Regions from separate parts of the Serratia sp. 2723 genome, predicted to be linked through region 2. Evidence: predicted binding sites of a transcription regulator. Region 2 holds the regulator's gene; each other region holds the start of a gene.
The links. Region 2 encodes CRP, which controls carbon source genes, mostly activating them, when cyclic AMP is high. Its sites were predicted from a motif close to ATGTGANNNNNNTCACAT; they were not measured.
Positions count from the first base shown of each region.

Region 1: the regulator CRP is predicted to act here: its motif matches at 3,058-3,075, upstream of ABIE29_RS11320 (ABC-F family ATPase).
Region 3: the regulator CRP is predicted to act here: its motif matches at 2,896-2,913, upstream of ABIE29_RS13400 (sugar transporter).

Region 1 is NZ_JBNDIN010000006.1:143,118-152,980, forward strand. Features, by position in the region: gene moeA (molybdopterin molybdotransferase MoeA) at 1-381, shown strand, start outside; gene moeB (molybdopterin-synthase adenylyltransferase MoeB) at 384-1,193, shown strand; gene ABIE29_RS11320 (ABC-F family ATPase) at 1,439-3,031, opposite strand; gene cynR (transcriptional regulator CynR) at 3,208-4,095, opposite strand; gene ABIE29_RS11330 (carbonic anhydrase) at 4,214-4,867, shown strand; gene cynS (cyanase) at 4,893-5,363, shown strand; gene ABIE29_RS11340 (antibiotic biosynthesis monooxygenase family protein) at 5,427-5,771, opposite strand; gene ABIE29_RS11345 (cytochrome P450) at 5,752-6,636, opposite strand; gene ABIE29_RS11350 (ArsR/SmtB family transcription factor) at 6,809-7,492, shown strand; gene ABIE29_RS11355 (glutathione S-transferase N-terminal domain-containing protein) at 7,570-8,277, shown strand; gene phoA (alkaline phosphatase) at 8,417-9,829, shown strand.
Region 2 is NZ_JBNDIN010000010.1:133,480-143,342, reverse strand. Features, by position in the region: gene tauA (taurine ABC transporter substrate-binding protein) at 1-65, opposite strand, end outside; gene ABIE29_RS16080 (PhzF family phenazine biosynthesis protein) at 239-1,021, opposite strand; gene ABIE29_RS16075 (LysE family translocator) at 1,032-1,634, opposite strand; gene ABIE29_RS16070 (hydrolase) at 1,752-2,732, shown strand; gene ABIE29_RS16065 (YheU family protein) at 2,729-2,962, shown strand; gene ABIE29_RS16060 (phosphoribulokinase) at 3,114-3,983, shown strand; gene ABIE29_RS16055 (amidohydrolase) at 4,020-5,198, opposite strand; gene ABIE29_RS16050 (MFS transporter) at 5,204-6,397, opposite strand; gene ABIE29_RS16045 (LysR substrate-binding domain-containing protein) at 6,587-7,495, shown strand; gene ABIE29_RS16040 (OsmC family protein) at 7,501-7,908, opposite strand; gene crp (cAMP-activated global transcriptional regulator CRP) at 8,290-8,922, shown strand; gene ABIE29_RS16030 (YccS/YhfK family putative transporter) at 8,979-9,863, shown strand, end outside.
Region 3 is NZ_JBNDIN010000007.1:233,122-242,984, reverse strand. Features, by position in the region: gene livM (high-affinity branched-chain amino acid ABC transporter permease LivM) at 1-1,167, shown strand, start outside; gene ABIE29_RS13410 (ABC transporter ATP-binding protein) at 1,164-2,039, shown strand; gene ABIE29_RS13405 (ABC transporter ATP-binding protein) at 2,036-2,752, shown strand; gene ABIE29_RS13400 (sugar transporter) at 2,974-4,161, shown strand; partial or broken gene ABIE29_RS13395 (transcriptional regulator) at 4,300-4,377, shown strand; gene ABIE29_RS13390 (aldo/keto reductase family oxidoreductase) at 4,521-5,381, shown strand; gene ABIE29_RS13385 (Bcr/CflA family multidrug efflux MFS transporter) at 5,631-6,833, shown strand; gene ABIE29_RS13380 (p-hydroxyphenylacetate 3-hydroxylase reductase component) at 6,906-7,850, opposite strand; gene ABIE29_RS13375 (p-hydroxyphenylacetate 3-hydroxylase oxygenase component) at 7,871-9,040, opposite strand; gene ABIE29_RS13370 (hypothetical protein) at 9,493-9,863, opposite strand, start outside.

The DNA of each region.
Region 1 (9,863 bases), on a different contig from region 2:
GCTTTTGGCAAGCTCCAGCACGCCTGGTTCTGTGGCCTGCCAGGCAACCCGGTCTCTGCGGCTTTGACTTTCTATCAACTGGTGCAACCGCTGCTGGCCAAGCTGGCCGGTCACACCGAATGGCAACTGCCACCCCGCCTGAAAGCTCGCGCCCTGACACCACTGAAAAAGTCGCCGGGTCGCCTCGATTTCCAGCGCGGCATCTTCACCAGCAATGCCCAAGGCGAGCTGGAAGTGAGCACCACCGGCCATCAGGGTTCCCATGTGTTCAGCTCATTCAGCCAGGGTAACTGCTTTATCGTGCTGGAACGCGAACGTGGCTCGGTGGCCGCAGGAGAGATGGTGGAGATCGAACCTTTCAATGCGTTGCTGAGGAACTGAACATGCTGCCGGAATTAACCGATGCACAAGCGCTGCGCTACAACCGCCAGATCGTACTGCGGGGTTTCGACTTCGACGGTCAGGAAAAGCTGCAGGCGGCGCACGTGCTGATCGTTGGGCTTGGTGGGCTGGGCTGTGCGGCGGCACCTTATTTGGCTGCCGCTGGCGTCGGCCATCTGACGCTGGTTGATTTCGACACGGTTTCCCTCTCCAATCTACAGCGCCAAATCCTGCACCGGGATGATCGCATTGGTATGGAGAAGGTCGAATCCGCCCGCATTGAGCTGAGCGCCATCAATCCTCATATCCGTATTGATACCCTAGACACACAGCTGGATGACGAGCAAATGGCGGCGCAGATTGCCGCTTGCGACGTGGTGCTGGACTGTACCGATAACGTAGCGACCCGCGATCTGCTCAACCGCCTGTGCCATGCACAGCGTAAACCACTGGTATCAGGGGCCGCCATCCGCATGGAGGGCCAGCTCAGCGTCTTTACCTATCAGCCGGAACAGCCCTGTTATCGCTGCCTGAGCAGGCTGTTTGGAGAAAACGCGCTGACCTGCGTTGAAGCGGGCGTGATGGCACCTTTAGTCGGCACTATCGGTACGTTACAGGCGATGGAAGCCATCAAGCTGTTGGCAAACTATGGCCAGCCTTTGGTGGGGAAGTTGTTGATGTTTGATGCGATGAGCATGCAGTTTCGCGAGATGAAGCTGCCGAAGGATCCGCGGTGTGAGGTGTGTGGTAAAGATGCTGCCCCTCACCCTAGCCCTCTCCCACAGGGAGAGGGGACAGATCGAGTTCGTTAATTCTTCTGCGTAATACCTATCGTTCTCTTACTCATCACGTTCCGAAGCAGCACGGGCTAACCAAGCACTCTGGACTGCTCCCTTTCCTTATGGGAGAGGGAACGGATTGAGTTCGTTAATTCTGCTGCGTAATACCTATCGTTCTCTTACTCACCACGTTCCGAAGCAGCACGGGCTAACCAAGCACTCTGGACTGCTCCCTCTCCCTGTGGGAGAGGGTTGGGGTGAGGGGCGACTCGAAGGGATCAGTTGATACCCTGGCTACGCAGATAGTCTTCGTAGTTGCCGGTAAAGTCGATCACCTTGTTCGGTGTCATTTCCAGAATACGAGTGGCCAACGAGCTAACGAACTCACGGTCGTGGGAAACGAAGATCAAAGTCCCTTCGTACATTTCCAGCGCCATGTTCAGTGACTCGATGGACTCCATATCCATGTGGTTGGTTGGTTCATCCATGATCAGGATGTTCGGGCGCTGCATCATGATCTTGCCGAACAGCATACGACCCTTCTCACCACCGGACAGCACTTTTACGCGCTTCTTGATATCGTCCTGGCTGAACAACAGGCGGCCAAGAATGCTGCGTACCGCCTGCTCATCGTCCTTTTCCTGCTTCCATTGGCTCATCCAGTCGAACACGCTCAAGGTTTCATCGAACTCGTATTCGTGATCCTGTGCGTAGTAACCGATCTTGGCGTTTTCCGACCATTTCACGCTGCCGTTATCCGGCTGCAGGTCACCCACTAGCGTTTTCAGCAGGGTAGATTTACCGATACCGTTGGCACCCAGGATCGCCACCTTCTCGCCCACTTCAACCATCAGGTTGAGTTTGCTGAACAGTGGGCCAATGTCGAAGCCTTTGGCCAACGCTTCCACTTCCAGCGCGTTACGGAACAGCTTCTTGTCCTGCTCAAAACGGATGAACGGGTTCTGACGGCTCGAGGCTTTCACCTCTTCCAGCTGGATCTTGTCAATCTGGCGGGCACGAGAGGTAGCCTGCTTGGATTTTGAGGCGTTGGCGCTGAAGCGGCTAACGAAGGACTGCAATTCGTTAATCTGCGCCTTCTTCTTGGCGTTGTCAGACATCAGGCGTTCACGAGCCTGGGTAGCCGCGGTCATGTATTCGTCGTAGTTGCCCGGATAGACACGCAGTTCGCCGTAGTCCAGATCCGCCATGTGGGTACAAACCATGTTCAGGAAGTGACGGTCGTGCGAAATGATGATCATGGTGCTGTTACGTTCGTTCAGCACCTGCTCCAGCCAGCGAATGGTATCGATGTCCAGGTTGTTCGTTGGTTCGTCGAGCAGCAGGATTTCCGGATCGGAGAACAGGGCCTGAGCCAACAGGACACGCAGTTTGAAGCCGGGAGCGATCTCGCTCATCGGGCCATAATGCTGTTCTACCGGAATACCTACGCCGAGCAGCAACTCACCGGCACGTGCTTCTGCGGTATAGCCGTCCATCTCCCCATAGGCCACTTCCAGATCGGCCACTTTATAGCCGTCTTCTTCGCTCATCTCCGCCATGGCGTAGATACGGTCACGCTCTTCCTTCACCGCCCACAGTTCGGTGTGGCCCATGATCACGGTGTCCAGCACGCTGAACTGTTCAAAAGCGAACTGATCCTGGCGCAGTTTACCCAGGCGCTCATTCGGATCCAGGAACACGTTACCGCCGCTCGGCGCCAGATCGCCACCGAGAATTTTCATGAACGTCGATTTACCGCAGCCGTTGGCTCCGATCAGACCATAGCGGTTACCGCCGCCAAATTTGACAGAGATGTTTTCAAACAACGGCTTACTGCCGAACTGCATAGTGATGTTGTTAGTGCTTAACACAGCGCTCGCTCTTAATTTGATTGGGAATGTGATTTGGCGCGCATTATGCCATAACGCAACCCAGAGATCGTGGGAAGTTTTGGTGAAGATTTGCTCGGCGCACGGGGAACGGAGATATTCGCCAGCTAAATATCTTCTGCAGAACGAATTAACGGATAACCAAACCAGTCACTTTTTTAGCCCATTTCCTTGACCTGAACTTGCAACATCGCAATCAACGCCCGTGAAGCGGCGCTGCGATATCCCTCTTTGCGTTGCAGCACCACGGCGTGGCGCTCGGGCATGGGAACCGACAGCTTGATAGGCAGCAACAACGGGTTACTCCGTGCGATGGCCTGCGGCAGAATGGTCGCGAGCTGACCGTGGCGCACAATCTCGACGATGGCGCTAATCGCGTTGGCCTCCATGGCTACCAGTGGATGGATAGCGTGTTGCTGGCAATATTCATCCACGTAATGACGCGTGGCGAAGTCGCCGTTGAGTAGCACCAGCGGCACCTGACGCACCTCCGCTACGCTCAAGGCAGTGCGGCGCTTGGCAAGCGGATGCCCCTTCCCCACCATCAGTTGCAGCCGCTCCGTGAACAGCCGGGTAGCGGCTATATCCGCAGAGTGAACCGGCTCGAAGGCAATCCCCAGATCCAATTGGTCATCGCACAATAACGCCTCCATCTTGTCCTGTGTCATCTCCCGGATATTCAGCGTAATACCAGGATAGCGCCGGAAGAAACCGTCCACCAGCGGGCCGATCAGGTAGGAGGTAAAAGTCGGCGTCATCGCCAAACGCAGGTTACCGCGCTCCAAGGTCGCGACATCCTGAATGGCCCGCTTGCCAGCATCCAGATCCTGTAATGCCAGCCGGGCATAGCGCATCCATGCCTGACCCGCATCGGTGAGTTGCACCCTGCGCCCGGAACGGTCGAATAGCTCTACCTGCAACGTCTCTTCCAACTGTTTGATCTGCTGTGACAAGGTGGGCTGTGATACATGCAGCACCTCCGCCGCCCGGGTGAAGTTCCCCTGCTCCGCCACCGCCAGAAAGTAACGAATGTGCCGCAGTAACATAATGCTCCAACTATTGGTTATACCTATTGCGGTAATTATAAATGAGTCTTGGAACCTATAGCTAGAAAAGTCCATTCTTGCCTCCATTGAAAGCAAGCAACACATTGATGGAGTCACCATGCAAGAGGTTATTGACGGTTTTCTGAAGTTCCAGCGCGAGGCTTTTGTAGAGCGCACAGAGCTGTTCAAACGTCTGGCTACCAGCCAGAACCCACGCACCCTATTTATCTCATGTTCCGATAGCCGATTGGTGCCGGAGCTGATCACTCAACGCGAACCGGGCGACCTGTTCGTCATCCGCAACGCAGGCAATATCGTGCCCTCTTTCGGGCCTGAGCCAGGTGGCGTTTCAGCCTCGGTGGAATATGCGGTTGCCGCGCTGGGCGTAGAGGATATCGTGATTTGTGGCCACTCCGATTGCGGCGCCATGACCGCCATCGCCACCTGCCAATGCCTGGATCACATGCCAACCGTGGCCAACTGGCTGCGCTATGCCGATGCCGCCAAGGCGGTCAATCAGGCCAATGAACACGCCAGCGAGCACGACCGCATTAACTCGATGGTGCGTGAAAACGTCATTGCGCAACTCACCAACCTGAAAACTCACCCTTCGGTCGCGCTGGCGCTCGATCGAGGCAATCTGCGGCTGCATGGCTGGATCTACGATATCGCCACCGGCTGTATCGATGCATTAGATGGCAATACCCGCCGTTTCGTCCCGCTGGCAAGCAACCCGAGCGTCACCGCCAGCCCTGCAATCCAACGTTTCTAACCCTTTTACGACCATAGGAGTCAACATGACACAATCACTACATAGCGTTTCAGCACGCCAAAACCTGACCGACATCATCATGGATGCCAAAGTCCGCCAGGGCCTGACCTTTGAGGCGATTAATCAAGGTACTGGCTTAAGCCTGGCGTTTGTTACCGCTGCCCTGCTTGGCCAGCATCCGTTACCGGAACAGGCCGCCCGTGTGGTGGCAGCTAAACTGGATCTGGATGAAGACGCGGTGCGCCTGCTGCAAACCATCCCGGTACGCGGCAGTATCCCCGGCGGCGTACCGACCGACCCGACCATTTATCGTTTCTATGAAATGGTACAGATCTACGGTTCTACCCTGCGGGCGCTGGTGCATGAACAATTTGGTGACGGAGTGATCAGCGCGATCAACTTCAAGCTGGATATCAAAAAGGTCCAGGATCCCGATGGCGGGGAACGCGCGGTGATCACGCTGGATGGTAAATACCTGCCGACCAAGCCATTTTAATCATTAAGTTATCAAATTATTAAGTTAATATAATCCAGCGCCGAAACCTCGGCGCTGGATCATTCAACCATGAAAATGGCGGCTATCCGCCGGGGCCTGCTCACGCGGTTCTAACCCATAATCCCGCACCACCTCTGCCACCCGCAGCCGGTAATATTCCAACACCTCATGCCTGCCACGCGCCTGGGCCTGACGGTGTTGCTCCAGGTTGCGCCACTGCTGTACCGCCGCCTCATCACGCCAGAACGACAGCGATAACAACTTGTCCGGCTCGCTCAGGCTCTGAAAACGTTCGATAGAGATAAAGCCGTCAATTTCTGCCAGCAACGGTTTCAGCTCCGCCGCCAACTCTAGATAGGTTTCCCTCTGCCCAGCGGCAGCCCGTAGTTCAAAAATCACCGCGATCATCATCGTTCTCCTCGGCAGTATAAAATTCAGGTACACGCGCATTTTGCGAAACACGCCAGCGAAAATGGCTTAACAGCTCGGGCTTAAGGTTGAGTTTGGATAAATGGCCGATCCCCACCAAGGCGATCAACCGTGCCCAACGTTCTCCTGGGCAACGATGAGCACCGTGACCAAAGGCAAAACTCTCCTGCGGCGTTTTCAACTGCACCAATACGCTCTGCCCCACCGCCAGCGTTTGACCGTCAAGCAACGTAGCCTGTCGCGCAAACCTCCGGGTAGTATGGATCGGCGGAGTTTGCTGCAACACCGCCTGGATCAACGCCTCTGCCGGTTGATGGCACTGACTTGTCAACAACAGAGTCTGGCCGATTAATCCGGCGGTCCCCTCACAGGCTTGGAACAGTAGCCCGATGGCATTGGCTATCGCCAGAGCACGATCGCCAATGTATTGGCACAATTGACAGAACAGCGGCCCATCGGCCTGCTGCATACGAGTTTGCAATTTTCCGGCGGCAATGGCCCCGGCAGCCATCTGCTCTGCGCTACCGCCAGGAGCAATACAGCGCACAAAGTCCAACACCTCATCCACCAAGGCAGATCGATCCTGATGGGCCACGCCCAATAAGTCAGCCAGCACGCAAATCGGCAAAGCGTAGTTAAACCGGGTGAGTTGCTCTGCCGCTGTCAAATTGGCCGCTAACCGTTGAGCCACGCAAGCCGTAGTCTGGCAGATCTCATCGTCTGTGAACGCGGCCAGAGCCACCTCGATCGCCTCCTTTAATTCACGCTGCCCGGCACCATCATTCATACGTACCAGAGAGGCGAAAATCGATTGAGCGGGCGTCCCAATTAAAGCTGTGGGCACCGGCTCATTCCTGGGGCGAACGCCGAGGTGAGGATGGATTAAGGCTTCACGCACCGCTTGCCGCGATGCAACTGAAAAGGGGCAGGCCGTCATGGCAATTTCCTTCTGATGGTAATAGAGAGTAGCCATTGTCGGGTTAGACGAGCAGCAATACTTCGGTTATTATCGAAGTATGAATGACAATACGCTTGAAGACCGCCTGGCCGCATTGACGGCCGCTATCGCCGATCGCACCCGAGCACGCATGCTGTGCCTGCTGATGGATGGGCGTGCCTATACCGCAACGGAACTGAGTGCAGCGGTGGACGTCGCGGCCTCCACCGCCAGCAGTCATCTGGCACGTTTGCAGGAGCAGAATCTGATCGGCTGTGTCAAACAGGGCCGCAATCGCTTTTACCGTCTGGCGGGCAAACCGGTGGCCGACCTGCTGGAAAGCCTGATGGCGTTGGCCGGTGTAGAACGCCCGACGGTCAAAAGTAGCACTCCGGCCTCATTACGTTATGCACGCACCTGCTATGACCACATGGCAGGCGAGATCGCGGTCCAATTACATCATCAGTTGCTGGCACGGGCCTGGCTACTCGGGGATAACGACTATCAGCTCAGTGAGGCTGGGCAGGCTGCCTTGACACAGTTGGGTATCGATTGCTCCCCAGCCCCGACCCGGCGGCGCTTTGCCTGCGATTGTCTGGACTGGAGCGAACGCAAGGCTCATCTCGGTGGCGCACTGGGCGCTGCCATATTGGTCGCATTTGAAAAGCGCGGATGGGTTAAGCGCCAGCTGGACAGCCGTGAGCTGCAACTGACCAGCGCCGGTAGAAAAGCGCTGAGCGCACATTTTGGCCTGGCGCTTTGAATGCCTGGCGCGCTAGCTTAGCTGCCATACTCAATGGGTTTACCTGTTGACGATCCCGTCATATCCGAGGAGTTATCATGTCCGATATTAACCAATTCCCGATCGCCAAACGTTGGCCCGCCAAGCATCCAGAACGGTTACAACTCTACTCGCTGCCGACCCCTAACGGGGTGAAAGTCTCCATCATGCTCGAAGAGATCGGCCTGCCCTACGAGGCACACCTGATCGACATCGGCAAAAATGAAACCTGGACGCCGGAGTTCCTGTCGCTCAATCCTAACGGCAAAATACCGGCGATCCTCGATCCCGCAGGCCCAGGCGGTAAGCCGTTAGCGCTGTTCGAGTCCGGGGCAATCCTGCTGTACCTGGCAGAGAAATGCGGTAAGTTGTTACCCAGGGACCCCGCCCAACGTTATGAAACCATCCAGTGGGTGTTTTTCCAGATGGCGTCCGTCGGGCCGATGTTCGGCCAGCTAGGCTTCTTCCACAAATTCGCCGGGCGCGAATATGAAGACAAACGGCCATTTGAACGCTACCAGAAAGAGTCCAAACGGCTGCTTGGCGTACTGGAAGAGCGGCTACAAGGACGTGATTGGATCATGGGCTCGGAATACACCATTGCCGATATCTCCCTGCTCGGCTGGGTCCGCAACCTGATCGGATTTTATCAGGCCCGTGAAGTAGTGGAATTCGATAATTTCCCCGTCGTTGGCCAATGGCTGGAGCGCGGATTGGCTCGGCCAGCCGTACAGCGCGGCGTCAATATTCCTGCCCGCCAAGCCTGATAAACCTATTGGGGTAGCCAGCAAAGGCTATCCCTTTCCCCACTTCTCTCGTCATAAAATTGTCACTTTCCTGCTCTACTCTCCCGTGTAACAAAATAATGCCGACCGTATTTTTGTATTACGACAAGGAGCCCTACCCATGCAGCAGTCCGTTTCCCTGATCGCCGGTGCCATATTATCCGCGCTGTTATGTTCCACCGCCCTGGCTGACAACAATCAACTCAACAATCGCGCGGCTCATGGCGATATTACCGAACCCGGCGGTGCGCGCCGCTTGGCAGGCGATCAAACCGCCGCACTGCAAGCGTCGCTGTCGAATAAAACCGCCAAAAACGTGATCCTGCTGATCGGCGACGGCATGGGCGATTCGGAAATCACCGGCGCACGCAACTATGCCGAAGGCGCAGGCGGTTACTTCAAGGGGATCGATGCCCTGCCGCTGACCGGCCAATACACTCACTACTCGCTGGATAAGAAAAGCCATAAACCGGACTATGTCACCGACTCTGCCGCCTCGGCCACCGCTTGGGCTACCGGCGTCAAGACCTACAACGGCGCGTTGGGCGTGGATGTGAACGGCAAAGATCAACCGACGATTTTGGAACTGGCCAAGGCCGCAGGAAAAGCCACTGGCAATGTCTCTACGGCAGAACTGCAAGATGCCACACCGGCCGCGCTGGTTTCGCACGTAACCTCTCGCAAGTGCTATGGCCCGGAAGAAACCAGTGAGCAGTGCGCAGGCAACGCGTTGGAAAACGGCGGGCACGGCTCCATCACCGAGCAACTGATTAAAACCCGCGCCGACGTCACGCTGGGCGGTGGGGCAAAATCCTTCGCTCAGTTGGCGAAAAGCGGTGAATGGCAGGGGAAAACGCTGAAAGCACAGGCTGCAGCATTGGGTTACCAATGGGTGGAGGATACCGAAAGTCTGAACACGATTAACCTCGCCAATCAGCAAAAGCCGCTGCTGGGCCTGTTCGCGCCAGGTAATATGCCGGTACGCTGGAAAGGGCCGAAAGCTTCCTTCCATGGCAATATCGATCAACCTGCAGTGACCTGCGAAACCAACCCAGAGCGCGGTGCCAATGTGCCAACGCTGGCGGCAATGACCGAGAAAGCCATCGAGCTGCTGAAGAACAACCCGAACGGTTTCTTCCTGCAGGTGGAAGGGGCGTCCATCGACAAACAGGACCATGATGCCAACCCATGCGGCCAGTTTGGCGAAACGGTCGATCTGGATGAGGCGGTGCAAAAAGCGCTGGAGTTCGCCCGTGCCGACGGTAATACCCTGGTGATCGTCACCGCTGACCACGCCCACTCCAGCCAGATTATTGCCGCCAAGGCCAAGGCACCGGGGCTGACCCAGGCATTAACCACCAAAGACGGCGCGGTGATGACTATCAGCTATGGCAACTCGGAAGAAGGCTCCCAGGGCCATACCGGTACTCAGTTGCGCGTTGCCGCTTATGGTCCGCATGCCGCCAACATTGTGGGGCTGACCGATCAGACCGACCTGTTCTTCACTATGCGCGACGCCATGAACATCAAGTGAACCAGAGGGGCGTGTTCCCCTCACCCTAACCCTC
Region 2 (9,863 bases):
CTGGCCGCACCGAGCGATAAAGCCAACAATACTGCACTACGTAATGAGAAAGGTTTGCTCGCCATGATCCGCTCCGTTGATAAAATTCTGTGCTGTGACCAACAGTTTTATCTGAGCGGTGCTCGGCAATAAAAGAATAAAAAAATCTTCTTTATTACTTATTGAAATATTCACCTGACCCACAGGCCATCAGTCTGCTTGCCATGACGTAGCGGAATGGCAACTGCTGGCACGGAGTTCAGCCAGAAAGAGAACCACGCAAGAAGATGCGCGCGTAGCCCCCCAGCAACGTACGCACTCCTTGCTGCTCACAGAACAGCTCACCGCCGCGTGATGACAGCTGTTTGGCATGTAACTTCTGGCGGCCAAGACGTGCCGTCCAGTAAGGCATTAGTATGCAATGGGCAGAACCGGTTACCGGATCTTCGCTGCGATCCATTGAGAAATAGCGCGAGACAAAATCCACCTCATCACCCGGCGCCGTGACGATCACGCCGCAGCCCACATGGTCGATCAGCTCGGCGATCGCAGGCTGCACCGCCCTGACCTGCGCCTCATCGGCCAATACCGCCATCAGCGACTGGGCTTGCCACACTTCCTGCGGTTGCACACCGAGCAACGCGGCCAACTGCGCCGGTTCGGCAATCTTCTGAGCCGGGCGAGAAGGGAAATCCAGGATCAGCCGTTCACCGTCGGCCACATCGCGTTTGACATACAGCTCACCGCTGGCGGAACGGAAACGGATATCGCTCAACCCCGGGTTGACCACATTTAACAGCACGTGCGCCGTAGCCAAAGTAGCATGCCCGCACAGATCCACTTCCCGCGTTGGCGTGAACCAGCGGATCGCGTACATATCGCCATCCTGCCAGACAAAGCTGGTTTCCGGCAGGTTAAGCTCATTGGCGATGGCCTGCATCTGCGCCGCCTCCAGCGGTTGTTGCAGCAGGCAGACACCGGCCGGGTTGCCCCGCAGTCCCTCGCCGATAAAGGCATCCACATGGAAATAGTTTTCGTTCATCAGCGTTCCCTTAATGCCAAATCAGTAATACGCAGGCCGCGGTTAACAGCCCCATCGACACGTTGAAGATAATCCAGGCTTTCTTGCTGCGCAGCAGGCGACCAATTACCGTACCAAAACCCAACCAGATAATCCCAGCCACGATATTGACGGCAAAGATACCGAAGGCGATGGCCAGAATGGAGTGGTTGTATTTATCCCCCGCCAGGCTAAAGCTCGCCACCGCCCCCAGCGCCATCAGCCAGGCCTTGGGGTTGAGGAATTGCAACAGCCAGCCTTGATACAGACGTACAGGCTTCGGTGGCGGCGCGTCGGTTTCCAGCTTTTCGTAGGCTGCCGTCGCCACTTTCCACGCCAGCCACAACAGATAGAGGCTGCCAAGAATTTTCAAGATCAGGTGCAAGGAAGGATAAATCAGGATCAACCCACCAACGCCAAATGCCACCAGCACCAGAATACTCTGCATACCCAGCATAATGCCGATCATCAGCCATAATGAACGCATAAAGCCGAAATTGGCGCCTGAGGTGGTAAGCAACATATTATTGGGGCCAGGGGTGATCGCGGCCACCCACAGGAAGCCTAGCATCGAAAGAAATAAACTCAGTTCCATGAAGCGGGTGCTCCTCACCCAAATGACTTTTTTGCAGTATGATTGCTAATACATGTGTTTGAAGCTAACAGTGCGGTTCGGATCACACAATAGCCGCCAACAAGAATTTTATTCATTATGTATGAATCCTTTCGCCCCCTGACCGGGGCCAGTAATCCACACCTGCAAACCCTGCTGCCACGGCTGGTGCGCCGCCGCGTGCTGCTGCAACCCCATTGGCAGCGGCTGGAGTTGCCGGATGGCGATTTCGTCGATCTGGCCTGGAGTGAAGATCCCCAGTTAGCCCGAGATAAACCTCGCGTGGTGCTGTTCCATGGATTAGAGGGCAATTTCTACAGCCCTTACGCCCATGGGCTGCTCAATGCCTGGCGTGAGCAAGGCTGGTTAGGCGTGGTGATGCATTTCCGTGGTTGCAGCGGCGTGCCCAACCGCAAGCAACGCATCTACCATTCTGGCGAAACGGAAGATGCCCGCTTCTTCCTGCGCTGGCTGCGTGACAGCTTTGGCGCAGTGCCAACGGCGGCGGTAGGGATTTCCCTTGGCGGCAATATGCTGGCCTATTATCTGGCCCAACAGGGCAATAACAGCCTGCTACAGGCGGCCGTGGTCGTTTCCGCCCCGCTGATGCTGGAACCTTGCTCGATCCGTATGGAACAAGGGTTCTCACGCGTTTATCAGCGCTATCTGCTGGGCCAACTCAAGCAGAATGCCACCCGCAAGCTGCTACACTACCCAGGCACCTTACCCTTGGATCTGTCGCAACTGAACAAGCTGCGGCGCATTCGCGAGTTTGATGATGCGATCACTTCACGCATTCACGGCTTCAGCGACGCGGTCGATTATTATCGCCGTTGCAGCGCCCTACCGCTGTTGCCGCAGATCACCACGCCGTTGCTGATCATTCACGCTAAAGACGATCCGTTTATGACCGATGCGGTGATCCCCGACCTCGCCAACCTGCCGCCTAATATCGAATATCAACTGACGGAGTGCGGTGGCCACGTCGGCTTTGTCGGCGGCACCTTGAAAAAACCGCAAATGTGGCTGGAGCAACGTATCCCAGCCTGGCTTTCTCCTTTTTTGGAACCCACCAAGTGATTATTCCCTGGCAAGAAATTGAACAAGAGACTCTCAACAGCCTGATCGAATCCTTTGTATTACGCGAAGGGACCGACTACGGCGAGCACGAACGTTCGCTGGAACAGAAGGTCGACGACGTGCGCCGCCAGTTGAAAAGCGGCGAAGTGGTGCTGGTGTGGTCAGAGCTGCATGAAACCGTCAACATCATGCCTCGCGGGCAGATCCGCGCTGGGCAGGAGGAAATTTAGTCTTATTGCATGCTATGACTGAGGGAAAAAATCAGGTAACAATGCAGTATTGCAAACCAACGCGCACAATTTCGCCTTGGGCGAAAGGGCATCAGCCATACTAAAAATCTCATTCTGAGCCTGCGCATTTAATACGGAGTGACCCTCGACCATGTCTGCCAAACATCCCGTTATCGCGGTGACCGGTTCCAGCGGAGCCGGCACTACCACCACCAGCCTGGCATTCCGCAAAATTTTTCAGCAGCTAAACCTGCGCGCCGCCCAGTTGGAAGGCGACAGCTTCCACCGTTACACCCGGCCTGAAATGGATGCGGCAATCCGTAAAGCACGCGATATGGGCCGCCATATCAGCTACTTCGGTCCGGAAGCCAACGACTTTGGCCTGTTGGAGCAGAGCTTTATCCAATACGGCAAGAATGGCACCGGCCGCTCACGCAAATATCTGCATACCTACGACGAGGCAGTGCCTTACAATCAGGTACCGGGCACCTTCACGCCTTGGGAGCCACTGCCCGCCCCGACGGATGTCCTGTTCTACGAAGGGCTGCACGGCGGCGTAGTGGCCGATCAGATCGACGTAGCCAAACATGTCGATCTGCTGGTCGGCGTGGTGCCGATCGTCAACCTGGAGTGGATCCAGAAGCTGATCCGCGATACCGGCGAGCGTGGCCATTCCCGTGAAGCGGTGATGGACTCGGTGGTCCGTTCGATGGAGGATTACATCAGCTACATCACGCCACAGTTCTCGCGCACCCATATCAACTTCCAACGCGTCCCGACGGTGGATACCTCCAACCCGTTCGCCGCCAAGGCGATCCCCTCGCTGGATGAAAGCTTGGTGGTGATCCACTTCCGTGGGCTGGATCAGATCGATTTCCCTTACCTGCTGGCAATGCTGCAAGGATCGTTTATCTCGCATATCAATACGCTGGTAGTGCCGGGTGGCAAGATGGGGCTGGCAATGGAACTGATCATGGCACCGCTGGTGCAGCGGCTGATGGAAGGTAAGAAGATCGAGTAAATTATCGGGCGCGGCCAATCACCGCGCCCACCGTTGTTAACGCATCAACAGATGGCGGATAAAACCGACGTGCAGTTTCACCCCAATCTGCATCGCCGCCTCGTCCAGTTTAAAACGGGGATTATGCACGCCGTAGGTGGCACCGATCGCCTCGTTACCGCTGCCGATAAACAGGAAGCACCCCGGCACTTTCTCCTGATAGGAGGAGAAATCCTCGCTGCCAAACATCGCGGAGGTCAATTCCCGCAGCGCCTGTGGCCCCACGGCTTCGGCCACCACCTCGCGCGCAATGGCGCAGGCATCAGGGTGGTTATTGCCGATGGTATAGCCACGCGTCCAGTCAATCTTGTAGCTGGCACCGTGTGCCTGGCTGATCCCAGCGACGGTTTGCTCAACCAACAACGGCACCCGCTCACGTACTTCTTGATTATGAGTGCGTAGCGTTCCCGCCAACCGGGCGCTGTCTGGGATGACGTTATAGCTGTCACCCGCCTGGAAGGTCGCCACCGTCAACACCGGTGCATTTAACGGATCCAGCTTACGTGCCACGATCTGCTGCAAAGCGCTAACGATCTCCGCACCAATCGGCACCGGATCGATACACAGATGCGGCATTGAGCCATGCCCCCCCTTACCTTGCAGCACAATGTCGAAGTTATCGCTGGAGCCACTGAACACGCCCTGCTTCATCCCCACCTCACCGGTCGGGAAGTTGGGCATGACATGCAGGCCGAAGATCATCTTCACGCCATCCAGAACCCCTAAATCCACTAGCTGTTGGGCTCCGCCCGGCGGCACTTCTTCGGCATGCTGGAAGATAAAGCGCACTGAGCCTTGCAACTGCGCCTGCAACTGGCAAAGCACGCTGGCCGCTCCCAGCAACATCGCGCTGTGGGCATCATGGCCGCAGGCATGCATCACCCCTGGCCGGGTAGAGCAGAAAGGTTCGTCGCTTTCCTCCTGGATAGGCAAAGCGTCGATATCGGCGCGCAATGCATAGCACGGCCCCGGCGCTGCGCCCTGCAATTCGGCCACTACGCTATTTGGTGTAGGACGTGAGATCTTCAACGGGCCAAGGCTGGCCAACTGCCCGGCAATGTAATCTGCCGTCTGCGCTTCCTGGAATGACAACTCCGGATTGGCATGCAGGTGGCGGCGCCACTGCAATACCTGTTGTTCCACGCCGGCAATCAGCTGTTCAATGTTCATGTTCATACTCCTTAATTCAGTGCTGGTTGGCGTGCTTTGCCCGCCAATGGCAGGATCACCAGCCCGGAAACCACCATAGCCAGTGCCAAAAAGATAAACGTCGTCATGTAGTTGTGGCTGATGGTGATCAGATACCCGATGGCGATAGGGGCCACAAAGCCACCCAAGGTTCCTCCGGTGTTAATCAGCCCCATTGCTGCACCCATCACTTCCGTAGGCAAGCGCTTCATCGGCAGGGTAAACACGGTAACGAACGAGGCCATCAGGAAGATATAACCCAGGAACAAGAACAGGCTGGCCGTCAGAGCTGATTCGCTGGTAAACACCAGCCAGATGCACAAGGCGCTGAGCAGAGAACTGAAGAAGATCACCCACGGCTCACGCCCTTGCAGGTAGCGCCCGACCAGCCAGCCGGTACCGAGTGAGGAGATCCAGATCCCCAGACCACCGGCGGCTACCACCATGCTGGAAACGTCAATTGGCATTCCCCGCTGCTGTACCAGGAATTTCGGCAGCCAGGCCATCAGGCCGTACGATGGGATGTTGATACAGAAGATCGCCACAAACAGCAGCAACACGATTGGGTTTTTCAGCAGGGCCTTATAGTTGGCTGCGGCTGCCCCAGCTTTGGCGGGTGCCGCCTGTGGCGGATTGGGAACCAGCCACAAGATGCAGGCGGCAATCACGAATGCCAGCAGACCTAGCGCAGAGAACGACCCACGCCAGCCGATGTGATCCAGGCAATAGACTGCGACCAGCGGCCCGACGGTCATCGCCAACCCGGCGGAGGACAGCAGAATGGACTGCGCGAAGGTGCGCTGTTCCAGTGGGAAATTCGCCACTACCGCCTTGGCGCAGGAACACGGATAGCCGGAGTGGCCAATACCGGACAGGAAGCGGAACGTCACCAGCAGGCCCAGGCCGAACCCCAGAATGCCGAAGCACAGGGCAAATCCCCCCAGCAGCAGTAACGAACTGCACAGCACTTTCTTAAAACCAAAGCGGTCATTGAGCCATCCCGCTGGTATCTGGAACAGGGAATACGCCAGGAAAAACATCCCGGTAATGTAGCCCAGTTGTTCCGGCTGTAGATTGAACTCGCGTTCGATAGGTAACAACGCAAAACCCATCACGGTTTTATCGATGTACACCACGACATAGCCCACAAACAGCAAAAAAATCATTAGCGAACGATTTTTCAACACTGATATTCCTTTAAGTTATCACCCAGGCTGCCTACCAGCTTGGCAGGCGTAATTTAATAATGTGATCCAAGTCACTTTATATTTTTAATAACAGTCACTTACAATAACACGCTGAAATTATCGCCTTTTACCGAGCGGCATAAGATACAATTTTGTAAGGGGTGATGCTTTTTATTGATAGGGTAGGGAATGCGCTATTTACCGAAGTTACAGCAGTTGAAAGTCTTCCAGCAGGTGATCCGCAGCGGCAGTATTCGCGGGGCCGCGCGCGCGCTGGAGCAGTCTCAACCGGCGGTGAGTCGTACCATCCGTGAACTGGAACAGACCCTGGAAACCCAGTTGATCATTCGCAGCAGCCAGGGAATGACGCTGACCGAAACCGGCCGCGCCTTCGCCCTGCGGATGCAGTTGATCCTGGAGGAATTGCAGCGCGCTGCCGATGAGATCCAGCAGTTGAATCAACATTCGCAAGGTAACGTCGCCATCGGCTGCTCTTCGCTACTGGCACTCACGGTATTACCCGAACTGGTCGAAGCCTTCAAACAGCCGTTTCCGCAAACCAATCTGCTGATCCGTGAGGCGCAGCTTTCTACCCTGCTACCAGCACTGCGCGAAGGCCGCCTGGATTTTGCCGTAGGTACCGTCAGCCCGGAGTTGCCGCTGGAGGATCTGGTACGAGAACCGCTGTTCAACGCTTCTTTTGGCATTATTGCGCGCCAGGGGCACCCGCTGGCTCAGGCAAACTGCCTGGATGAACTACGTGACGCCAAATGGTTATTGCCGGAAACCGATATGGGCTATTACCAGCAGCTGCGCGCGGTGTTGGGCACTTTCTATCAGCAATTGAGCCGATCGCCCATTCGCTCGGATTCAGTGACCTGCGGCTTGAATATGGTGTTGGAGGCGGATTATTTGACTATCGTGGCGCGGGCGATGAGCGCACCGTTCCATTTGCAGCATCGGCTGGTAACATTGCCTATCGACACGCTACCACAGGCTCAATATTGCGTACTGTATTCACAAAAATCGCCGCTAACCGTGACGGCACGGCGATTTCTTGATTTATTGCGAGCCCACTGCCTGCGCTACCCTTGGTAGGAGGATCACGCCACTTCGCGGATTTCGAAGCTGTGGCTGATGCTGGCGGCTTTACCCAACATCAAGGAGACGGAGCAGTATTTCTCGGCGGAAAGATCCACCGCGCGCTCTACAGTCTTATCGGTCAGCCCTTTGCCGGTGACAATAAAATGCAGGTTGATATGGGTAAACAGACGTGGCGCTTCTTCACGGCGCTCAGAGGTCAGTTTTACCTCACAGTCACGCACATCGTTACGCCCTTTTTGCAGGATCGACACCACATCAATGGCGCTACAGCCGCCGACGGACATCAACACCATTTCCATCGGGCTTGGCGCTTTATCGCCCGCGTTGCCATCCATCAAAACCTGGTGGCCGGACGCAGACTCACCCAGGAATGTCAGCCCTTCTACCCACTTAACTCTTGCCTGCATGTTACACACTCCGGTTAATTTCTTAAAAACAGGGTACGCTTTCGCATACATTCTGGCAACGTAACCTGATGCTAATCATGCTGAAGCGAGACAACACAAGACACCCGCCTCACTCTGTGCTACAAACAGAGCCGCAATAACTCTTTCCAGGTCACCGATTTCAGGGATACGTCCAAGGAAAGGCCCCTATATTGGTATGTTAACAGAATGTAGCTTGCAGCACTCCCCGCAAGTTAATATGCTAGAGCACAAGCGTATTTCTATAACACGCCTCAAAACCTGTTGATAGCCACAATTAAAACACCAGGCTATAAGCACGTTTTACAGGGAACTCTGACCCCTGTGATACAAGGCAGCGATAACAACAGAGGATAACAGCGAATGGTTCTCGGCAAACCGCAAACAGACCCGACTCTCGAATGGTTCCTGTCTCATTGCCATATCCACAAATATCCATCAAAGAGTACGCTGATTCACCAAGGTGAAAAGGCCGAAACGCTTTACTACATCGTCAAAGGCTCCGTCGCGGTGCTGATTAAAGATGAAGAAGGCAAAGAGATGATCCTGTCCTACCTTAACCAGGGGGATTTCATCGGCGAGCTTGGATTATTTGAAGAAGGCCAGGAGCGTAGCGCCTGGGTACGGGCCAAAACCGCCTGTGAAGTGGCTGAAATTTCCTACAAGAAATTCCGCCAGTTGATCCAGGTAAACCCGGATATCCTGATGCGCCTGTCCGCACAGATGGCTAACCGCCTGCAAGTCACCTCAGAGAAAGTGGGTAACCTCGCCTTCCTTGACGTTACTGGTCGCATTGCACAGACCTTGCTGAACCTGGCAAAACAACCTGATGCCATGACTCACCCAGACGGCATGCAGATCAAGATCACCCGCCAGGAAATTGGCCAAATCGTCGGTTGCTCACGTGAAACCGTCGGTCGTATTTTGAAAATGCTCGAAGATCAAAACCTGATCTCCGCACACGGCAAAACCATTGTCGTGTACGGTACGCGTTAATCCCCAGGGAAACGGTGCAGCAATGCGCCGTTTCTTTGCCTGCTGAATAGCCAACCATGTGGCGCCGTCTGATCTACCACCCGGAAGTCAACTACGCACTGCGGCAAACGCTGGTGTTGTGCCTGCCGGTGGCGTTTGGTTTGCTGATTGGCAACCTGCAACTCGGCATGCTGTTCTCGTTGGTGCCCGCCTGCTGCAACATTGCCGGGCTGGATACGCCACACAAACGCTTTTTCAAACGCCTGATCGTAGGTGGCTCTCTATTCGCACTCAGCAGCTTTCTGCTGCAACAAGCCCTGCTGTGGGACCTGCCGTTACCCTTGCTGATGTTGGCAATGGCGCTGTTACTCGGCGTCAGCGGTGAGATCAGCCCACTACATGCACGCCTGCTGCCAGCCGCACTGGTTGCCGCCATCTTTTCCCTCAGCATGGTAGGCACCGTACCAATCTGGTATGCCCCTTTGCTGTATATCGTTGGCACCGCCTGGTACGGGCTGTTTACCTGGGCCTGGTTCAAGCTGTGGAAAGAGCAGCCGATGCGCGAATCCTTAAGCCAGCTGTATATGCAGTTGGCGGACTATTTTGAAGCCAAATACTCATTACTGACGCAGCACACCGTTCCTGAAACGGCCCTGCCGCCGCTGTTGCAACGCCAACAGCAAGTGATGGATCTGATCAGTCTGCTATACCAACAGCTTAACTTCCTGCCCCATGCCGATAACCTGGAGCAGAAGCGCCTGCAACGCACGTTTCAGGTGGCGCTCGATTTGCAAGAGCACATCACCGTCAGCCTGCATCTGCCGGAAGAAGTGCAAAAGCTGGTGGAGCAAAGCCAGGCCGAAGCGATTATCCGCCGCAACGCCCAGGTGATCGCCACGCGCCTGCGGGTGGTGGCCGACGATATTCTCTATCATCGACACTCTGCGCGTTTCAGTATGAAG
Region 3 (9,863 bases), on a different contig from region 2:
TACAGTTTCAACTTTGAGCCACGCCGCCTGGTGGTGATCATTGCGGTAGTGATGGCGGGGCGCTTGTTGCTCAGCCTGTTTTTGCAAACGCCGTTGGGGAGCAGGGTGTCGGCGCGTTTTGAGGGTGGCAATGACGGTGTTTATGTTCGGCCAGTCGGAGCTGGAACGAGCCTGCGTTGGATCTTGCCTCTGCTGGCGGTGTTGGCACTGTTGTTCCCGTTTATGGCAACCAAATACCTGCTGACCGTGGCGATCCTCGGCCTGATTTATGTGTTGTTAGGGCTGGGATTGAACATTGTGGTGGGGCTGGCCGGGCTGCTCGATCTGGGTTACGTGGCGTTTTATGCCATTGGTGCCTACGGCCTGGCGCTGGGCTATCAGTATTTGGGCCTGGGCTTTTGGGCGATGCTGCCGTTAGGAGCGTTAATGGCGGCGTTAGCCGGTGCGTTGCTGGGGTTCCCGGTGCTGCGTATGCACGGTGACTATCTGGCGATTGTGACGCTGGGCTTTGGTGAGATTATCCGCCTGGTGCTGAATAACTGGGTGTCGTTGACCGGCGGGCCAAACGGCGTTTCGGTTCCTGCTCCCACGCTGTTCGGCCTGGAGTTTGGCCGTCGGGCCAAGGAAGGGGGAGTTCCAATCCACGAGTTTCTCGGTATTACCTATAACCCCAACCTGAAGTTTATCTTCATCTACGCGGTATTGTGCCTGGTGGTGTTGCTGGTGCTGTTCGTCAAACATCGGCTGACGCGGATGCCGATAGGGCGGGCGTGGGAAGCGCTGCGCGAAGATGAAATCGCCTGCCGTTCACTCGGGTTGAATCATGTGCTGGTCAAACTCTCGGCGTTTATGATGGGGGCTTCTACCGCGGGGATTGCCGGGGTGTTCTTCGCTACCTATCAAGGGTTCGTCAATCCTACCTCATTCACCTTTTTTGAATCGGCGCTGATCCTGGCGATCGTGGTGTTGGGGGGAATGGGATCGACTATCGGCGTCGTGCTGGCCGCTTTTGTGCTGACGGTGGCTCCGGAACTGCTGCGCAGCTTTGCCGAATATCGAGTATTGCTGTTTGGCGTGTTGATGGTGTTGATGATGATCTGGCGGCCACGTGGCCTGGTGCGTATCAGCCGTAGCAGCTTTACGCCACGCAAGGGGGTAGCACCATGAGCGATGCCATTTTGCGCGTTGAACATTTGATGATGCACTTCGGCGGCATCAAAGCGCTGAACGATGTGAATCTGGAAGTGGAACGTGGGTCGATCACTGCGTTGATCGGCCCGAACGGCGCAGGGAAAACCACGGTGTTCAACTGCCTGACGGGTTTTTACCGTGCCAGCGGCGGGGCGATCCTGCTCAATACCCACAAACGACCCATTGATGTGATCCGTATCCTCGGGCAGAAATTCCGCGCAGGAGATTGGATTAACCCCGTGCAGCTGGGGTCGCGCCTGTACTACAAAATGTTTGGTGGCACTCACTTGGTGAACCGTGCCGGGCTGGCTCGCACCTTCCAGAATATCCGCCTGTTCCGTGAGATGTCGGTGGTGGAGAACCTGCTGGTGGCGCAACACCGTTTGAGTAACCGCAACCTGATTGCTGGCGTGCTCAATACGCCTGCCTATCGCCGGGCAGAGAATGATGCGCTGGATCGCGCATTTTACTGGCTGGAGGTGGTCGAGTTGGTGGACTGCGCCAACCGGCTGGCGGGGGAGATGTCTTATGGTCAGCAGCGGCGGCTGGAGATTGCCCGCGCGATGTGTACCACCCCGGAAATGATCTGCCTGGACGAACCTGCCGCCGGGCTGAACCCGGTGGAAACCGCGACCCTGAGCAGGATCATCCGCTTTCTGCGCCAGCATCATGATATTACGGTGTTGCTGATCGAACATGATATGGGAATGGTGATGGAGATTTCCGACCGAGTGATTGTGCTGGATCACGGCAATGTGATCGCCGAGGGAACGCCGCACGAAATCCAACACAATGACAGCGTGATCGCCGCTTATCTGGGCGCAGACGAAGAGGAGCTGGCGGGATGAGCGAGATGATGCTGGAATTTCGCGAGGTGGATGTGCATTACGGTCCGATCCAGGCGTTGCAACAGGTTTCGTTGCAGGTCAGGCAAGGGGAAACCGTGGCGTTGATCGGGGCCAACGGGGCGGGGAAATCCACCTTGCTGATGTCAATCTTCGGCCAACCCCGCATCAGCGGTGGGCAGATCCTGTTTCAGGGCACGGATATCAGTCAGCGGTCAACGCATTTTGTGGCCAGCAGTGGGATCGCGCAGGCCCCGGAAGGGCGGCGGATTTTCCCCGACATGAGCGTAGAGGAAAATCTGCTGATGGGCACCATCACCCTCGGCAGCCGCTATGCCGCTGAAGATATGCAACGGATGTATGAACTGTTTCCGCGCCTGAAAGAGCGGCGTAACCAGCGGGCGATGACCATGTCCGGTGGCGAGCAGCAAATGCTGGCAATAGCCCGCGCGCTGATGAGTCGGCCAAAGCTGCTGTTGCTGGATGAGCCGAGTCTGGGGCTGGCACCGATCATCGTCAAACAGATCTTCAGCATCCTGCGGGAGCTGGCTAACGGCGGCATGACGATTTTCCTGGTGGAGCAAAACGCCAATCACGCGTTGAAGCTGTCCGACCGGGGCTATGTGATGGTCAATGGGCAAATCCGCCTGAGCGGCAGCGGCGCGGAGCTTCTGAGCAATCAGGAGGTGAGAAAGGCTTATTTGGGCGGCGTATAAAAACAAGCGTCTCGGAAAGGAGAGAGGGTTGTTCCGGCACAGCGGTCAGGCTCAGGAGTTAATTGGTGGCACGTTAAGCGCCCTCTCCCTTTGGGAGAGTTGGGGTGAGGGGCGACTATGGTTGAAAAAACAGCGCTATAAAAATGTGATGTAGATCGCGTTTTAGTTGCAGGTTGGTTAAAATGGCGCTACTGCCAGCCCCTGTTCCGGAACACCTTACAATGGATGAAATCAGCACTTCCCGCTCGACCGCCTGGATGCGCGTGGTCGTCTTGGCCATTTCGGCATTTATCTTTAATACCACCGAATTTATCCCGGTCGGGTTATTGAGCGATATTGCCCAAAGTTTTGAGATGCAAACCGAGCAGGTGGGGCTGATCATCACCATTTATGCCTGGATCGTTGCCACGATGTCGCTGGTCTGTATGTTGCTGACCAGCAAGATTGAGCGGCGTAAGCTGCTGATCGGGGTATTTATCCTGTTTATTGCCAGCCATGTGCTTACTGCGGTGGCCTGGAACTTTACCACCTTGGTGATCTCGCGTGCCGGTGTGGCGCTGGCGCACTCGGTGTTCTGGTCGATCACTGCGTCATTGGCCATTCGTGTCGCACCCGCAGGCAAGAAGGCACAGGCGCTTAGCATGCTGGCGGGGGGAACCGCGCTGGCGATGGTGCTGGGCTTACCGTTAGGGCGAGTGGTAGGGCAACTGCTGGGCTGGCGGATGACGTTTATTGGCATCGCCGTGTGCGCCACCCTGGCGTTGGTGATGCTGTGGCGCTTGCTGCCGGTGCTGAAAAGCGAGCATTCCGGTTCACTGGCCAGCGTTCCCCTGCTGTTCAAACGCCCGGAGCTGGTCAGCCTGTATATGTTGACCATCATCGTGGTGACGGCGCACTTTACTGCTTACAGCTACATCGAGCCCTTTATCCAGACCGTGGCCGGATTATCCGCCAATTTTACCACCTTGATGCTGCTGCTGTTTGGCGCTGCGGGTATTGTCGGCAGCCTGCTGTTCAGCCGCTACAGCGAACGTTTCCCGTCGGGTTTCTTCATGGGGGCAATTGGTATGCTGGCCCTCAGCCTGTTATTGCTGTTGCCCGCCTCCGGTAATGAAACGACTCTGACGTTGCTATGTGTGGTTTGGGGCATGGCCATCATGGCGATTGGTCTTTCAATGCAGGCGAAAGTGCTAAGTTTGGCACCGGATGCGACCGATGTCTCGATGGCGATCTTCTCCGGGTTGTATAACTTTGGTATCGGCGGTGGGGCGTTGCTGGGCAACCAGGTCAGCCTGCATCTGGGAATGCCAAACATTGGCTTCGTCGGTGCGCCGCTGGCCCTGATCGCCCTCGGCTGGTGTGTATTGAGTTTCTACCGCAGCGAACGCTTCCAGCACCATCGGGCCTGATAGCTCGGGCAAACACCTTGTAGGGGCGTAGTATGCTGCGCCCTTTTGTAATCAATGGGTTACATTTTTAAGCCAAGTTAATTTGTCCAATCCACGCCTTTCCTGCCCAAGTGCAAAACTCGCCGTACTTCCCTGAGCTACTTTGAGGCCGCAGGGGGCAAACTGCGTCTGGATATAGAGCTGCCGGATGGTTCTCACTATGGGTTTGTTATTTAATCAACTGGCCCGATGATTCAGCCCTAAATCAATTGTGCATCGGTTTGAGCGCTGTAGCTTGCCAGGCTACGGGTATATATTGTTTGCCTATCATCGGTAACAGCAGCGTCTGAACTTTGCGCCATCTTATTAGGAGTTTGATTATGTCCAGCACTCATCTGTCAGGTACTTTTACGCTCGGCACGCATACCGTCAAGCGGCTAGGCTATGGTGCCATGCAGCTCGCCGGGCCGGGGGTTTTCGGTCCGCCGAAGGATCCTGAAGCGGCCATCGCGGTACTGCGTGAAGTGATTGCCAGCGGGGTCAACCATATCGATACCAGCGATTTTTATGGTCCGCATTACACCAATCAAATCATTCGCCAGGCGCTGCACCCTTATGCCGACGATCTGGTCATTGTCACCAAGATCGGCGCTCGCCGCGATGAGCAAGGCGCATGGTTGCCTGCGTTTTCTCCGGCGGAGCTGATCCAGGCCGTGCATGACAATCTGCGTAATCTGGGGTTGGACGTGCTCGATGTGGTCAATCTGCGCTGCATGTTTGATGCGCACCACCCGGCAGAAGGGTCGCTTGAAGAGCCGCTCTCCGTATTAGCCGAGCTACAACAGCAGGGGCTGGTACGCCATATCGGCCTGAGCAATGTCACCTCGGCTCAGGTTGCGCAAGGGCAGAAGATTTGTGAAATTGTCTGCGTACAGAATAATTACAACCTGGCACACCGAGCTGACGACGCGCTGATCGACGAACTGGCTGGCAAGGGGATTGCCTACGTGCCGTTCTTCCCGCTGGGTGGATTCACGCCGTTGCAGTCTACGACGTTGTCAGAAGTTGCGCAGCAGGTGGGGGCCTCGCCTATGCAGGTGGCTCTTGCCTGGTTGCTGCAGCGTTCAGCAAACATTCTGCTAATCCCAGGGACATCTTCCCTGATCCATCTGAAAGAGAATCTCGCCGTAGACCAACTCCAACTGCCGAGTGATGCTATCGCGAAGCTGGATGCGATGTAAGGCAACCCGGCAAAAGCCACCTCTGCGGGAACTTTGGGTTCCCGCTTGAAATACACCTTCCCCAGTATTAACAGCCCTCTGCGCATCAATACCATTAATCTATTAATAAAATCCATTATTGCCATAACAATCAAAATTGATGTCTTAAAATGTGTCCATTTCATAAGATGATGGTTAATATATTAACAAATAATCACCAAGACTCACGTCCACAGCCGCTGAGGCGTTATTGATGATAAAGGAGCCGCTATGCCATCTGCCTTTGCTAACCGACCGCCACGCTGGCTGATCCCGCTATTGGGATCGCTGGTGGCTTTTGGCCCGCTGTCGATTGATATGTATCTTCCTGCGTTACCCGCAATGGGGCAGCAACTACATGCCACACAGGGGCAGATGCAGCACTCATTGGGAGCATTTTTCGCCGGTTTTTGCATCGGCATGCTGCTATATGGACCGCTTAGCGATCGGCTAGGCAGGCGAAAGCTGCTGTTGAGCGGCATGCTGCTGTTCGTGATTGCCAGCGTGCTATGTACGCAAGTCACTCAGGTTGAGCAACTGGTGGTGCTGCGTGCGTTACAGGCGTTTGGCAGCGGGGCCGCCGTGGTGATGGCGCGCGCCATCGTCAGGGATGTTTATGCCTCGGATGAGCTGCCCAGAGTCTTATCGCTAATGACGCTGGTTACCATGATTGCGCCGCTGTTGGCACCGCTGTTGGGCGGAGCTTTGCTGACGGTCTTCAACTGGCAAGCCATCTTCATGCTGTTGGCGGTGGTGGGCTGTATCAGCGGGTTATTGGTGTTCTGGGTACTGCCGGAGACGTTAAAGACTTCGCCAGGGCAGCCCGGCAGCATCCTGAAGGCGTTTCACAACTATTGCCTGTTGGTCCGGGACAGAGAAGCGATGGGCATTATTGCTACCCTGGCGTTTTCCTTCGCGGGCATGTTTGCCTTTATCAGCGGTTCTCCCTTTGTCTACATCAGCTATTTTCAGGTGCCCGCCCAGTATTACGGGTTGCTGTTTGGCTGCAACGTCATTGGCATGATTGCCGTGCTGCTGCTGAACGTGCGGATGCTGAAGGTCTACAGCCTGCCGCGTTTATTGATGATACAAAGCAGTGCCCAGGTGCTGTTCGGCCTGTTGCTGCTGGTGTTCCATCAGCAGAGCCTGTCCATCCTGGTGATTCTGGTGGTGCTGTTTATGTCACTGGTGAATGCTATTGGCACCAATAGCCTGTCGTTACTGCTGCAACAGCGTGGCCAACAGGCTGGAAGTGCCAGCGCCCTGGCGATCTCATTGCAGTTTGGCATGGGGGCATTGGCAAGCCTGGCGGTGTCCTGGTTACAGGATGATACGCCGTTTGCCATGACGCTGGTGATGGCCGTCTGCGCGGCGTTAGGTTGGGTAGGGCAGCGGATGTCTGTAGCGCGAATAGGTTCCCGGCTGCATGAGTAGGTAGGATGCGGTGGGGAGGTTTTCATGCGCATTGCCGTTGCCGACAATGCGCATGAGGTTTACCGAGCAAACTCACTGGCTATTGGCAATAATACCGCGCAACAGCTTCTTCAAAATGCCCACTTCGTCTGCCGTGAAGGCGGACAGGACCTGCTCTTGCTGTTTGGCAGCAATATCTCTCAGCACGCTGGCCTGGCGTTCTCCTGCCTCGGTCAAGTGATGGCCATTATCGGTGCTGGACACCAGACCTTTACGGTACAGCGCTTCCTGCGCCTCTTCGATTTCTCTGGTTGGCATCGCCATTTCTGCCAGCAGGCAAGCCTTATCAAGGCAGGCATCGCTGTCCAACACCAGCAGCATTCTGGCCTCGCTGGCCCGCAACCCGGTGGAGAGTTGCTTGGGCTGGTAGCTGCTTTGATAGCTGCGTAGCGCCTGGGTGAGCAAATAGAAGACGTTGTTATTCAAGCGTTCCTGCCTGGCGCTGCCCACTGCGTTCTGTGCAACGCGCTCTGCCACCTGCGGGTAAGGCAGCACCATGGAATAGGATCCCTGGTGATACACCAGTGGTGCGCGGCCCAGATCGTCAAACGCTACCACTTTACCAATCAGGATCCAGTGGTCACCGCCGTCAACCTGCTGATACTTCTCACACTGAAAGCGTGCGGCACAGTCGGTAAGCAAAGGCACGTCACCCGCGCCGACCTCCACCTCAATCCCGGCAAATTTATCCTCGCTGGGGCGGGCGAAACGATTGGAGATATCCATCTGATCGGCGGCCAGCACATTAATGGCGAAGTGGCTGGCTTGCTCAAAGATCGCGTAGCTGCCGGAGCGTTTATCAATGCTCCACAATACCAACGGCGGATCCAGTGATACCGAGTTAAAACTGTTGGCCGTGACTCCCACGCGGGTGCCATCTGCTGTTGCTGCTGTCACTACCGTCACCCCGGTAGCGAAGTTGCCCAGCGCACGCCTGAATGCGCGGGGATCCAGGGCTGGTTCTGTGTGATGTGTCATTCAATAGGAACTCCTGCTCGTTATACCATCGTCGGATCGGGTTCTAACCCCATCAACTCGCGGCCTAATATCTGTGCACAGACATCGTAATCGGTATAGGCGTGTGCCCCGGTCATATGAGCGTCGCGGAATAGGCGCTGGATCTCATTGCTCTCCATCCAGCTGGTTGCCCCTGCGGCGCTGAATAAACGATCAACCGATTCGATGCACATTTTGACCGCGTAGGCCTGGTTGGTGCGCCAGAACGTCAACGTTTGGTGAGAAGGATATTGATGCCGGCGGCCGTGTTCGGCATGTTCCTGCCAGGTTTTTTCCAAAAAGGCGCGAGCGGCAGCAACCTGATGGGTGGACTCCGCCAGACGCATCAGCGCTGGGGTGGCCGTCCCCACGCTGGCTCCGGTATAGGCTCGCACGCGGTTTTGGGTTTTTTCTTTAAAGGCGACCAGCATACGCTCCGCTACGCCAAGGCTGATGGCGGCAAAACCGCAGGCAAAATAAGGGCGATAGGGCGCGTAGAAGATATTACTGTCTGGGTAGAGGCCGAAACCCGCAGAGCGTCCGTGCATCATATCCTGAGCGGCTTCAATACGGTGGTTCGGCACGAAGGCATTTTTTATGACCAGCGTTTTGGAACCGCTGCCGCGCATGCCAACCGCAAACCAGTCATCACGAATTTCGTAATCGCTACGTGGGATCACGCCAAAGCTGTAGAGCAGTTCGCCTTCGGCGTTTTTGCGGCGAAAGCCGACAATCGCCCATTCGGCATGGTCACAACCGCTGCTCCAGCCCATTTCGCCGCTCAGATAAACGCCGCCCTCGGCTTCCTCAATACGGCCAAACGGGGCAATACTACTGCTGGCGGTGGCGTCTGGATTATCTCCCCAGATCTCTTGTTGCAGTTTGGGTGAAAACATCGCTATCTGATGGCTATGGGTGCATAGCAGGCTGAAAGCCCACGCCGTTCCGCCGCAGGCTCCGGCCAGTGCGGCGACGCAGTCGGTGAATTCTGGCAGGGAGATTTCCAGGCCGCCGAATTTTTTCGGTTGGAACACCCGGTGCATACCTATGCTTTTTAACAAACGGATATTCTCATCCGGTACTTTTCGTTCGCTTTCCGCCTGTGCGGCGTTGGCAGCGATAAGTGGCAGAATGGGCAGTAATTTTTCCAGCATCGGGTTGCTAGTTTTCATCAGTTGGTTCCCTCGGTAGGGGTGGGCGTGGGATGAGTATGGGGGAAGGTTGTTTTAAAGGAATGTAACATTCAGGTAAAAAATTGTACTTTTCATGTTAAATGTTGAGGGTGTGATCCGGCGACGGGTTCTGAGGGGTTAGGCGTGAGGCTCTTGGTTAGCCAATTGATGTACATTGGCTGAAATTGCATAAATATTATTCACTCTTGCGTTGAGTTATTGATTGCATTACTACGCAATATTTACATTAGAAATCGGTATAAGACGTGGTTTTACCCCATGGGGATACTGGGGGGAGGGCTGTTTACGGCGGGTGGATGTTTTTTGGTCGATTTGGGTGATTGGTAAGGTGATATTCTCTGGTAATATTGTTTTCAGGAGGAGAGTGTAAATATTAGTATCCGGTCTACACCTGACAACAAAATGGGTGTAGACCTTAGAAAATTGATTGATTATTTTTCATTAATCTCTTTATTCAGAAGCCAGGGTTCCTTGTGACCGGTTTTAATTCTTAAAATGTAATCATCAACTAATTTTTTTGTCTGATGGTCGATATAATAAAAATTTTGAAGGATACAAATGATATTTGACTTTAAATCTATCTCCTTGAGAATATACTTGGGAATGAAGTGCATGTGACGACCTGTTAAAGTTTTAATATAAATCTTCTCTCCAACTACAGGGGCTTTACCAAATAAATTAACGCCAATTTCGATTGAGCCATCCAAAGGTAAATATAAAACATACCACTGCTTTTTATTATCTTCAACGAGATACTCCACCATGTCAGCAGGAGAGCTATTCTTTAGTTGATTGACTCTAC